DNA from 3 places in the Blastococcus sp. SYSU D00922 genome. Region 1 is predicted to be linked to each of the others. Evidence: riboswitches for the same ligand, from Rfam matches in the RefSeq annotation. Region 1 holds a riboswitch; each other region holds the start of a gene.
The links. Region 1 has a riboswitch for cyclic di-AMP ahead of ACI78T_RS18825 (aggregation-promoting factor C-terminal-like domain-containing protein). Riboswitches for the same ligand answer to the same signal wherever they lie in the genome.
Positions count from the first base shown of each region.

Region 1 (3,976 bases):
GCCGCCGTCGTCGACGGCGCGGTCGCCGGTGCGCTGCGGCTGATCCTGCCCGAGCGCGACAACACGTCGGTCGCGATCCTCGACCTCGCCGTCCACCCCGCCCACCGGCGCCGCGGCATCGGCAGCGCCCTGCTCGCCGAGGCGCTGGCCCTCGCGGCGGCGCACAGCCGCACGGTGGCCATCGCCGACGTCGACGAGCCGGTGCCGGACAACCCCGGCCGCGCGTTCGCCGAGCGGCACGGGTGGTCCTGCGACCTGCTGGAGACCCGGCGCGACCTCGACCTGCCGGTGCCCGAGGGCCGCCTCGCCGCGCTGGAGGAGGACGCGACGGCAGCGGGCGCGGGCTACGAGGTCGTCACCTGGCGGGACCGCACTCCCGACGCGCTGCTCGAGGACCGCGCCCTGCTCGCCCGGCGGATGACGACGGACGCACCGCAGGGCGACCTGCCCGTCGAGGAGGAGGACTGGGACGGCGCCCGCATCCGGGAGGTCGAGGCCGTGTCCCTGGCCCGCGGCCGGACGGTGGTCTCTGCTGGCGCCGTCCACGACGGCCGCCTGGTCGGCTACACCGATCTGCAGATCCCGCTGTCGGTGCCGGTCCGGGCACAGCAGGCGGGCACGCTCGTCCTGCGCGAGCACCGCGGCCACCGGCTGGGCGCCCGCATGAAGGTGGCGGTGCTGCGGGAGCTGGCGGCCTCCTTCCCGTCGGTGCGCCGGATCAGCACCTACAACTCCGAGGGCAACCGGCCCATGGTGGCGGTGAACGAGGCGCTGGGCTTCCGGCCGGCCGGGCAGTTCTCCGCCTGGTCCACGCGGGTGCCGGGGGTCTGAGGCGTCCGGTTGACTGGAGGCGTGCCGTCCGACCGCGCCGTCCCCGCCCAGTTCGTCCGCGACCACACCCGGCCGGAGCGGCCCTCGCTCGTCCCCGAGGTGATCCTGCACGTCGCCGCGGACGTCGTCGCGCTGTGGGAGGCGATCGAGACCGAGCGGGGCGTGGCGCCCACCGACCCGCCCTTCTGGGCCGCCGCCTGGCCCGGCGGCCAGGCCCTCGCCCGGCACGTCCTCGACCAGCCGGGCGTCGTCGCCGGCCGGTCGGTGCTGGACCTGGGCGCCGGCAGCGGGCTCGTCGCGATCGCCGCCGCGCTGGCCGGCGCCGCGCAGGTCAGCGCCAGCGACATCGACCCGTTCTCGCACGCGGCGGTCGCCGTGAACGCCGAGGCCAACGGGGTGCCACCGATCGCCGTGCTCGGCGACGTCCTGGGCGAGGACCCGCCGGTCGTCGACGTCGTCCTGGCCGGCGACGTCTGCTACGACCGCGTGATGAGCGAGCGCGTCCTGCCGTGGCTGGAGGCTGCCCGCGCGCGGGGCGCGGAGGTGTTCCTGGGCGACCCCGGTCGGCCATACGTGCCGGTCGACCGCCTGCAGCGGTTGGCGATGTTCGACGTCCCGGACACCGAAGGACCACAGGTTCGGCGGACGACGGTCTGGAGACTGCCGTGACGGGTGGGGCGAGAAGCATCACGTCGCCGATTTCGGATCCGGCGTTGTCACGACTCGATAACGGCGGCTACGTTGGCTGGGTCCGGCCGGTTGTTCCTGCCCCACCGGGGGAGGCCGCGCCGGGCGCCGCCGAGTCGCCCACCACACGGGCGAGCCGGGGACCCACCGCAGTACTGGGGTGAATCCTGCTCCGAGCCCAGGCTCGGGGTGGGTAGGGCTGCTTCCCGCCCGAATCCGTCAGCTAACTCGGTAGGCGGCCACGGAAGAGACCGAAGAAACGGAGAGCAGCAGCACGGCCCGCCCTCGGGCAGACCTTGCACGCAGCAGCCGATCCGGACCGTCGCGCGGGAGACCCCTGCGCTGATGCGGTCCGCCGGGCGACCGCCCGCCGCGCTGCCCGTCGCCACACAGCAGTGGATCGCCCGCGCCCTCTGAGCGCGGGCCGTACCGCTGCGCCGTCATCCGGAGCACACGCACCCCATGAACATCCGCACCACCCTGTCCTCGTCCGCCGCCGCCCTCCGCGCGCGCGGCACCCGGCTGCCCGCGAAGGGCCGCCGTCCCGCCCTGTACCTCTCGACCGCCGCCGCGGGCGCGCTGATCGTCGGCGTCGTCACCGCCGGCGGGCCGCCCGCCCAGGCCGACGCCGCGCAGCCCCAGTCGGTCAGCGTCGCCGAGCAGCTCGGCGTCAGCGCCCAGACCCCGCAGAAGCTGCAGGGCGACGTCGTCGGCTCGCTCGAGCAGCTGGCCGCCAGCCGCGCCGAGCGGGACGCCGAGCAGGCCACCGCCAAGGCCGCCCAGGACGCCGCCGTCCAGGCCGAGCTCGACCGCATCGCCGCCGAGCAGGCCGCCGCCAAGGCCGCCGCCGAGGAGGCCGCCCGCGCCGAGGCCGCCCGTGCCGCCGAGGCCGAGGCCGCCGCCGCGCGCCCCGGCCAGGGCACCAACGCCGCCGTTGCTCCCGCCGGCTCCTACAAGGAGTACGCGATGAGCAAGGTCGGCAGCGCCGGCGAGTTCAGCTGCCTCGAGAGCCTCTGGGGCAAGGAGAGCGGCTGGAACCCGAACGCGCAGAACCCGAGCAGCACTGCGTACGGGATCGCCCAGTTCCTCGACTCCACCTGGGCCGGCACCGGCATCGCCAAGACGTCGGACGGCTACCGCCAGATCGACGCGGGCCTCATCTACATCGAGAAGGCCTACGGCTCGCCGTGCGGCGCGTGGGCCAAGTCGCAGTCCAGCGGCTGGTACTGATCCGCTGATCCCCGCTTCTCGAGTGTTGCTCCCGCTCCCGGGGTGCTGCAGGACCCCTGGAGCACGCAGAACACTCGAGAAGCGGGGTAGCAGGTCGTCGTGGCCGTGCACATCGGGACGTCGGGGTGGAGCTACGACCACTGGGACGGCGTCCTGTACCCGCCGGGGACGCCGTCCCGTGACCGGCTGGCGCACTACGTGCGCCGGTTCGGCACCGTCGAGTTGAACGCCAGCTTCTACCGGTGGCCGCGCGACGCCGGCTTCGCGAGCTGGCGTCGCCGGCTGCCGCCGGGCTTCCAGCTCTCGGTCAAGGCGCCCCGCGGGCTCACCCACGCCAAGCGGCTCTACGGGCCGGAGCCCTGGCTGCCGCGGCTGACCTCCGCCTGGCACGAGCTCGGCGACCGCCGCGCGGTCCTCCTGCTCCAGCTGCACCCCGCCCACCAGCGCGACGACGCCCGGCTGGCCTACGTCCTCGAGCGGCTGCCCGCCTGGATGCGGGTGGCGGTCGAGTTCCGGCACCCCAGCTGGCACGACGACGCGGTGTTCGCGCTCCTGGAGCGGCACGGCGCCGCCTACTGCGTCATGAGCGGCGCGCAGCTGCCCTGCGTCCTGCGCGCGACCGCGCCGTTCGTCTACGTCCGCATGCACGGGCCCGATCCGGCGCACCTCTACGCCGGGTCCTACGGCGAGGACGACCTCCGCTGGTGGGCCGACCGGGTGGGGGAGTGGGCCGCCTCCGGTCGCGACGTGTACGTCTACTTCAACAACGACGGGTACGGGCACGCGGTCCGCAACGCCGAGCGGCTCCGCGACCTCCTCGGCTGACTCACCCCTCGAGGAGGCCGGCCCGCTGCTTCGCGGTGAGTGCGGTGCGCACGGCCGCGTCCACGGTGCGGGCGAACACCGGGTCGCTCGCGTCGCGGGCCAGGATGGCGTCGATCATCTCGGGCACCAGCTCCGGGTCGACGGTGAGCACGAGGGTGCCGCCGGCGGCGATGAACCGCACCGCGCGGTCGCCCGGGGGCACCGCGCTGACCGCCTCCGCGTTGCCCAGGTCGTCGGAGATGACCACGCCGTCGAAGCCCAGGCGCCCGCGCAGCAGACCCATGAGGACCACGGACGAGAAGGCCGCCTGGTCGTCGGGGTCGATCTGGGCGTAGGTCGCCGACGACACCATGACGAACGGTGAGGCGGCCGAGGCCGCGAGCTGGCCGAACAGCGCCACCTG
Region 1 is NZ_JBJGZL010000017.1:31,256-35,231, reverse strand. Features, by position in the region: gene ACI78T_RS18835 (GNAT family N-acetyltransferase) at 1-831, shown strand, start outside; gene ACI78T_RS18830 (class I SAM-dependent methyltransferase) at 853-1,500, shown strand; cyclic di-AMP (ydaO/yuaA leader) riboswitch at 1,628-1,767, shown strand; gene ACI78T_RS18825 (aggregation-promoting factor C-terminal-like domain-containing protein) at 1,981-2,748, shown strand; gene ACI78T_RS18820 (DUF72 domain-containing protein) at 2,848-3,573, shown strand; gene ACI78T_RS18815 (glycoside hydrolase family 3 N-terminal domain-containing protein) at 3,575-3,976, opposite strand, start outside.

Region 2 (3,976 bases), on a different contig from region 1:
GGCCTGTCCGGGCTGATCACGCCGTCGCTGGACGAGATGGTCACCCTCGCCACCGAGATGGAGCGGCAGGGCTTCGAGATCCCGCTGCTCATCGGCGGCGCCACCACCTCGCGGGCGCACACCGCGGTGAAGATCGCGCAGAAGTACCACGGGCCGGTCGTGTGGGTGAAGGACGCCTCGCGCTCGGTTCCGGTGGTGGCCGCGCTGCTGTCGGACGAGCAGCGGCCCAAGCTGCTGGCGGAGACGGCGGCCGAGTACGAGGCCCTGCGCGAGCGGCACGCCGCGCGCCAGGACACCCGGACGATGCTGCCGCTGGCCGCCGCCCGCGACGCGGCTCCGGAGCTGGACTGGAGCGGCTACTCGCCGCCGCGGCCGCGGATGCTGCTGCAGCAGGCGATGGACGTGTGCTCGGGCCCGGCCTGCGACCACCAGCAGCACGTGGCCACGCAGTTCGTCCGCACGTTCCGCGACTACCCGCTGGAGGAGCTGCGCGGCTACATCGACTGGCAGCCGTTCTTCAGCGCCTGGGAGATGCGCGGCCGGTTCCCCGACATCCTGCACAACCCCACGACCGGTGAGGCCGCGCGCCGGCTCTACGAGGACGCGCAGGCCATGCTCGACCGCATCGTCGAGGAGAGGTGGCTCACGGCGAACGGCGTCCTGGGGCTGTTCCCGGCCAACCAGGTCGACGGCGACGACATCGAGGTCTACACCGACGAGTCCCGCCGCGAGGTGCTGACGACGCTGCACCAGCTCCGCCAGCAGACCGAGGGCCGCGACGGCTCGCCGCGCAAGTCGCTGGCCGACTTCGTGGCGCCCAGGGCGACCGGGCTGCGCGACTACGTCGGGGCCTTCGCGGTGACGGCCGGCCTGGGCTCGATGGAGCGGGTCACGGCGTTCAAGAAGGACAACGACGACTACAGCGCGATCATGCTGGAGGCGCTGGCCGACCGGCTCGCCGAGGCGTTCGCCGAGCGGCTGCACGAGCGGGTCCGCAAGGAGTTCTGGGGCTACGCGCCTGACGAGACCCACGACAACGAGGCGCTGATCGCCGAGAAGTACCGCGGCATCCGCCCCGCTCCCGGCTATCCCGCCTGCCCCGAGCACACGGAGAAGCTGACGATCTGGTCGCTGCTCGACGTGGAGGCCAACGCCGGCATCGAGCTCACCGAGAGCATGGCGATGTGGCCCGGTGCCGCGGTCAGCGGGCTGTACTTCTCGCACCCGCAGTCGCGGTACTTCGTGCTGGGCCGGATCGGCCGCGACCAGGTCGAGGACTACGCGCGGCGCAAGGGCTGGACGGTCGCGGAGGCGGAGAAGTGGCTCTCGCCGAACCTCGGGTACCGCACCGAGGACGAGTGAGGGCGCGCAGTGTTGCACGCCTCACGGTTTGGCAAGTACGCCGGGCGTGTCGGCTTGCTTCGTAGTAATTTCGTTATCCGTCTGACGGGCCCCGCTCCTCGAACATGAGGACCCCGATGGACACCGCCGAACTGCGCGCGGCCGTGTGCCGTGGCAGACCGGGGACCCAAGGTTCCTCTGGGGTGAATCCTGCGCGCATGCGCAGGTAGGGCAACTTCCGGCCCGAACCCGTCAGCTAACTCGGTAGGCGGCTGAGGAAGAACGGAGAGCCGCCCCCTGTGGCGCCCCTGAACACGTACACCGCACAGCCCGTCGACTCCGCCGAGGCGGACACCGACACCGAACAGTCCCCCCGCAAGGCCGCCCGGCACCGCAAGGTCCGGTTCCGGTCCGCGCCCAGCTCCCGCGTCGCCTACGCCCTCGGCGTGGCCACCGTCTGCTCGCTGGCACTGGTGAACCTGCTGTCCGGCGAGGAGGCCGCCAACGCGACGGCCGACTCGCCGTCCGTAGCCGTCGCCGCCGCTCTCGGCATCGACGGCTCGGGCATCGACGAGCCGGCCATGGAGGAGCCCCAGCTGCTCGACCAGCTCGCCGCCAGCCGCTCCGAGCGCGACGCCGAGCAGGCCGCGGCCGCTGCCTCGCAGGCCCAGGCCGAGGAGGCCGCCGCGGCCGCCAAGGCCGAGGCCGAGCGGAAGGCCGCCGAGGAGGCGGCGGCAGCCGCTGCCGCTGCCGAGGCCGCCGCCGCCCAGGCGTCCGCCGCTGCCGCCGCCCCGGCGGCGCCGGCCGCGTCCGTCGCGGCGAGCGTGATCGCCAAGATCAACAACAGCGCCGGGCCGATCAAGGCGGTGGCGCAGAACGCCGCGAACGCGGTGGTGTCCAACGTGCCCGGCGCGGCCGGGATGACCATCGGCGGAACCCGCGCCAGCGCGGCCGACCCCGGTGGCCACCCGTCCGGCCTGGCGCTGGACTACATGTGCAGCCCGTCGCTCGGGGACGCCATCGCGCAGTACCACATCGCGCACTGGGACGAGCTGGGCGTGGAGTACATCATCTGGCAGCAGCGCATGCTGTCCTCGCCCGGCGGTTCGTGGAAGCCCATGGAGGACCGCGGCAGCGCCACGGCGAACCACTACGACCACGTCCACGTGAACTACCGGGGATGAGCCAGCCCCTCACCGAGCCGCGGGCCGTGCTGTTCGACATGGACGGCACGCTGGTCGAGACGGAGCAGTACTGGGGCCAGGCCATGTTCGAGCTGGCCGCCCGGCTCGGTGGCCGGATGTCCGAGGCCGCCCGTGCGTCGACGGTCGGCTCGACGATGCGCCGGTCGATGACGATCCTGCACGCCGACCTCGGGCTGGTCCGGTCCGAGGAGGAGCTGCTCGCCGACGCGCGCTGGGTCGAGGACCGGACGGCGCAGCTGATGGCGGCCGGCGTCTCGTGGTGCCCCGGTGCCCGTGAGCTGGTCACCGCGGTGCGCGCGGCCGGCCTCCGGACGGCCCTGGTGACGACGACGCCCCGGCGGATCGCCGACATCGTGCTGGCGGCGATCCGCGCGGACCTCGGTGCCGACCCGTTCGACGTCACCGTGTGCGGGGACGAGGTGCCGGCGCGCAAGCCCGACCCGGCGCCCTACCTGCAGGCGATGGCCGCCCTGGGGGTCGAGCCGGGGGAGTGCGTGGTGATCGAGGACTCCGAGTCGGGCGTGGCCGCGGGCCTGGCCGCCGGCGCGGCCGTGCTCGGCGTGCCGACGATGCAGGCGCTCCCGCCGGCGCACGGCCTGCTCCTGCGCGGGGGGCTGGTCGGCGTCGGGGTGCCGGAACTCGCCGACGTGCTCGCGGCGCGCGAGCTGGAGCTGGCGGACCGCCCGACCCTCAGCTGATCGCACCGGTCGCCGGCGTCACCTGCCGCCCGCGCGAGACGACGAGCCGGACTGCACGCAGGGCCGTCACGTCGGTGCGCGGGTCGCCGTCGACGGCCAGCAGGTCGGCGTCGAGGCCGGCCGCCAGCCTGCCGGTCCGCTCGCCGATGCCGCAGGCGCGGGCCGCGACGCTCGTCGCGGCGGCGAGCGCTCCGGGGACCGGGATACCGGATCTCGCCAGTTCGGCCACCGCCTCCGCCACGATCCCGTGCGGCTTGGCCGGGCCGATGCCGGCGTCCACACCGGCGACGAGTGTCACCCCGGCGGCGTGCAGGGCCGCGATCTGCGGATACCTGTCCTCCCACGTCATGTGGGCGCGCTCGAGGACGGCCTGGATGTGCGCGGGGACGGCGGCCTCCACCCGGGCGAAGGTCGGGGACACGGCGATACCGGCCGCGGCCACCGCCTCGGCCAGCCCCGGCGGCAGGCGGAGGCCGTCCGGGGTCATGCACGTGCAGTGCTCGATGCAGTCCACCCGGGCGGCGACGCAGAGCTCCACCGCCGACAGCGGGTGCGCGTGCGCGGCGACCGGCAGGCCGGCCGCGTGCGCCTCGTCGACCACCACCCGCAGGTCCTCGAGGGTGTACTGGCAGGCGAGTGCGTCCGTCGTGCGGGTCATCAGGCCGCCGCTGGTCATGATCTTCACGACGTCGACGCCGTGCTCCACCCGCTCGCGCACCGCCCGGCGGAGGG
Region 2 is NZ_JBJGZL010000002.1:158,294-162,269, reverse strand. Features, by position in the region: gene metH (methionine synthase) at 1-1,362, shown strand, start outside; cyclic di-AMP (ydaO/yuaA leader) riboswitch at 1,477-1,627, shown strand; gene ACI78T_RS03415 (hypothetical protein) at 1,641-2,525, shown strand; gene ACI78T_RS03410 (HAD family hydrolase) at 2,522-3,244, shown strand; gene ACI78T_RS03405 (amidohydrolase family protein) at 3,237-3,976, opposite strand, start outside.
Region 2: another riboswitch for cyclic di-AMP. It lies ahead of ACI78T_RS03415 (hypothetical protein); the one in region 1 lies ahead of ACI78T_RS18825 (aggregation-promoting factor C-terminal-like domain-containing protein).

Region 3 (3,976 bases), on a different contig from region 1:
CCAGCGGGATCACGCGCGGGTCACCCGGCGCGTCGGCGCCGGCCCTCCGCAGGAGCGCGGGCGAGGAGACCAGCCAGCCCAGCAGAGCGACCCCGGCACCCGCACCGAGCGCGCCGATCAGCGTCCCGGTGAGGACGTCGTCGGTCGCCACGTGGCCGAGCTCGTGCGCGACGATCGACTCCACCTGCGCGTCGGGCAGGCGGTCGAGCACCGTGTCGTACAGGACGATGCGGCGGGTCGAGCCGAACCCGGAGACGTAGGCGTTGAGCGCCGTCGTCCGTCGCGAGGCGTCGGACACCAGGACGTCCTCGACCGGCGTGCCGTTCTCCTCCGCCAGCTCCAGCAGATCGGTGCGCAGCTGCCCGGCGGCCAGCGGCTCGAACCTGTTGAAGGCCGGCTCCATCAGCACCGGCCAGAGGAAGGAGCCGACGACGACGAGGGCGGCGGCGCCCGCCGCGGCCCACGCCCACCAGGTGCGCGGCAGCTTCCGGGCCAAGAGGACGACCACCAGGAGCCCGAGCGCGGTGAGGCCCGCGTCGATGGCGGTCGAGACGGTGACGTCGCGCAGCCAGAGACCCCAGCTGCGGGTGGACAGCCCGTACCGGTGGCGCACCGACTCGCCGTAGGCGGACAGCGGCAGGGTGACCAGGCGGCCGATCACCGCGAGCGCGAGGACCCCGAGGAGGACCTGCCAGACCCATCCCCCGCCCAGCGGCGCCGCCACCGCCCGCACCAGCCGGGAGCCGAGGCGCGTCAGGCCGAGCACGGCCGACACGAGCAGGCCCAGGAGCAGCGAGGCGACCGACGCCGGCCGCAGCGACGCCGCGAAGGCCTCGGCGCGGCCCAGCTCGGTCGCGGACAGACCGGCGGTCGGGTCGACCGGGCTGCGGCCGCCGGCCGGCTCCGGCAGCGGCGACCACGGGGTGGCGACCGCGATGACCACGACGAGCGCGACGCCGAGGACGACCGCAGTGATCAGGGCGGCCCGGCGAGCGGTCACCCGGCCGATCCTATGAGGACCTGCCGGGACGACGAGGGCCGGTGACCCCTGGGCGGGTCACCGGCCCTCGGCGCGGTGCGGTCGGTCAGCCCGCGATGCGGCGGGCGTGCGTGAAGCCGCTCATCGAGTTGAAGTCGACCACCATGACCGGCTTGCTCGACGTCGACGCGTGGACCATCTTCCCGTTGCCGACGTACATGGCCACGTGGCTGGTCGGGCTGTAGTAGAAGAGCAGGTCGCCCGGCTGCAGGTCACCCACCGAGACGGGGGTGCCCATCGTGGACTGGCTCCGGCTCGAGTGCGGCAGGCTCACGCCGGCCGCGGAGTAGGCGTACTGCGTCAGCCCGGAGCAGTCGAAGGAGTCGGGGCCGCCGGCGCCCCAGACGTAGGCGTCGCCGACCTGGGCGAGCGCCGTGTCCACCGCGACCTGCGCCGCACCGCTCGGGGCGACGACGCCGCTGGGGACGGCCTGCGCCTCGGTTCCGCCGTGCGCCCGGGCGACCTGCGCCTGCTGGGGCGCGGTGAGGGCGTCGTACTGCCGCTGGTAGTCGGCGATGTCCCCCTCGAGCTCCTCCTGCTGCGCGGCGATGTCGTCGACGGCCTTCTGGGCCGCAGCGCGCGCCTCGGCCGCGTCGGCCTGGGCCGACTCGGCGGCGTCCGCGGCGTCGGCGACCTCGGCGAGCTGGGCCGTGGTGTGCCCGGCGATGGCGTCGAGCGTGCCCAGCTGGTGGACGAACTCCTCGGCGGAGTCGCTGGTCAGCAGCACGTCCAGGCGGGAGAAGCCCTCGGTGGTGTACGCCGAGCGGGCAAGCTGGCGCACCTGGCCGTCGAGCGCGTCGAGCTGGGCCTGCGCCTCGGCGGCGGCCTTCTCGGCGTCGGCGACGGCGGCCTGCTGCGCGTCGAGCTGGACCTTCGCCTCGTTGAGCTGCTCGGTCACGACCTCGAGCTGGTGCTCGGCCTCGGCGACCTTCTGCGCGGCCTGGGCGGCGTCGGTGACGGTGGCCGGGTCCGCGGCGGCGGTCCCCGGCAGGACGGTGAACGTGAGGGCCGCGGTCACCCCGAGGAGGAGACCCGAGCGCAGCCATCCGACGTGTCCGGACGCGGACCGACGAGGGAGGTGCGACTGTTCGAGGGCGTGCGACAGTACGGCGTGTGGGGTCGCCACGAGCGGCGGCTCTCCGTTTCTTCCTCTGCTACCGCCTACCGAGTTAGCTGACGGGTTCGGGCTGGGAAGACTGGCCCTATCCCCTGCGCACCGGCGAACCGGCCCGGCAGGAGAACTCACCCCAGGACTGCGGTGGGTCCCCGGCTCACCGTCGAGCACCTGTGCAGGCGCCGTCGGGCGATTAGGCGGTGCCCGTCCGAGGTCACCCCTCAGCGGGTGACGACCACTCGGTCGGACCGGCCGACCCTACGACCGTGATGTCCCCGTGACAAACCGAGGCTCCTGGGACCCGTGTGACGGAGATCGCTCCGAGTGCCGTATTCGCAGGTGGGCGAGCCGGTTTCCGCCCTGTGTGACCTGGAGCGGACCGTTCCGTCCGGGTGCTCGTCAGCCGGTCCGGCGGCCGTTGCCGGCGCCCCCGGCCGACCCGTCGCGGTGCCCCTCCCGGTGCCGCAGCGGGGGCACCAGGCCGACGTCGGCGAGGGCTCGGACGGCCCGCCGCTCGACGTCGTCGAACTCCACGACGACGCCCGGCCGCGGGACGACGACGTCCTCCGCGGCCACGTCGTCCGCCGTCGCGTCGACCGTGCCGCGGGCGCGGCCGGGAAGCGGCACGACCACCGGGTCGGTGCTCTGGCAGCCCGGGGGCGCGCCCAGCAGGACGGTGACGACGCAGTCGGCGCAGCCCGTCGGGCGTGCGGTGCAGGTGTCGCAGTCGATCAGCATGGCTCTTCTCCTCCGTGAGTCGAGACGCACGCTAGGAGCGGCCACCGACAATTCCGGCCCGTCGCCGGACGCGGGGCCTCAGGTTCCGGCGTACTCCCAGTGCCAGGGCTCCTCGCGGCCCCGCCCGGGCTCCGCCCAGTCGGGGTGCAGGAAGCCGAAGCGGCCCGCGTTGGCCTTCATCCAGTCGTACTGGGGCGTGCCGAACCGCTCGATCCCGCCGCAGAGGTCGACGGCGAGCCCCCAGCCGTGGTTGCTCGTGCCCGGGACGGCGGCCAGCGCCGGCTTCTCCCCGTAGAGCTTCACCTGGCTGGCGTAGGTCCGGTAGGAGTCGGTGATGCAGATCGGCGTCCCGAAGGCGCCGGCGAAGGCCGTCGACATCGCCTTGTAGGCCGCCGCCGCGTCGCAGCGCAGGGAGTGCGACCCCACGCCGATCGGGCACAGCGCGCTCGGCGGGATCAGGCCGTTCGGGTATCCGCCCCACGATCGGGCGCCGTCGTAGCTCGGCGGGTAGACGGTGTTGCCGCACTCCATCCTGAGCGCGCCGCCCGTGGGCCCCGGAGCGGCGACCGGTGCGCGCTGGCCGAGGGTCGGCCGGCCGAGCCCGAGCACCTGGTCGGCGGGCAGCGTCCGGACCACGACCGCGCCGGCCCGCGCGTCGGCGGCCAGCATGGTCTTGGTGTCCAGGGCGATCCCCACGTGGCCCAGACCCGCCTCGGGCGTCCCCAGGAACACCAGGTCCCCGGGGAGCACGTCGGCCGGCGCGACCGGGGTCGTCACCGCGAACAGCTCCGCCTGGTTGCCCGGCAGCGCCACCCCGGCCCCGCCGTACACCGACTGCACCAGCGCACCGCAGTCCCACGAGTCCGGACCGGCCGTGCCCGGGGCGTAGGGCCGGCCGAGCGCGTCCATGGCGGCGGTCACGGCGGACAGCGTCTCGGCCGGGAGGACGAGCAAGGACGAGGGCTGGCGGGGCAGCTGGGCCGCGCCGCGCTGGGCGCCTCCCCCGCTCGCCCCGACCGGCACCAGCCCGGGCGGCAGCCCGGCCGCGGGGTCGAGCAGCGCCGAGGCCGGCGGGGCGGTGACGC
Region 3 is NZ_JBJGZL010000010.1:79,671-83,646, reverse strand. Features, by position in the region: gene ACI78T_RS15085 (M48 family metallopeptidase) at 1-1,000, opposite strand, end outside; gene ACI78T_RS15080 (NlpC/P60 family protein) at 1,086-2,057, opposite strand; cyclic di-AMP (ydaO/yuaA leader) riboswitch at 2,183-2,363, opposite strand; gene ACI78T_RS15075 (hypothetical protein) at 2,553-2,891, opposite strand; gene ACI78T_RS15070 (D-alanyl-D-alanine carboxypeptidase family protein) at 2,970-3,976, opposite strand, start outside.
Region 3: another riboswitch for cyclic di-AMP. It lies ahead of ACI78T_RS15080 (NlpC/P60 family protein); the one in region 1 lies ahead of ACI78T_RS18825 (aggregation-promoting factor C-terminal-like domain-containing protein).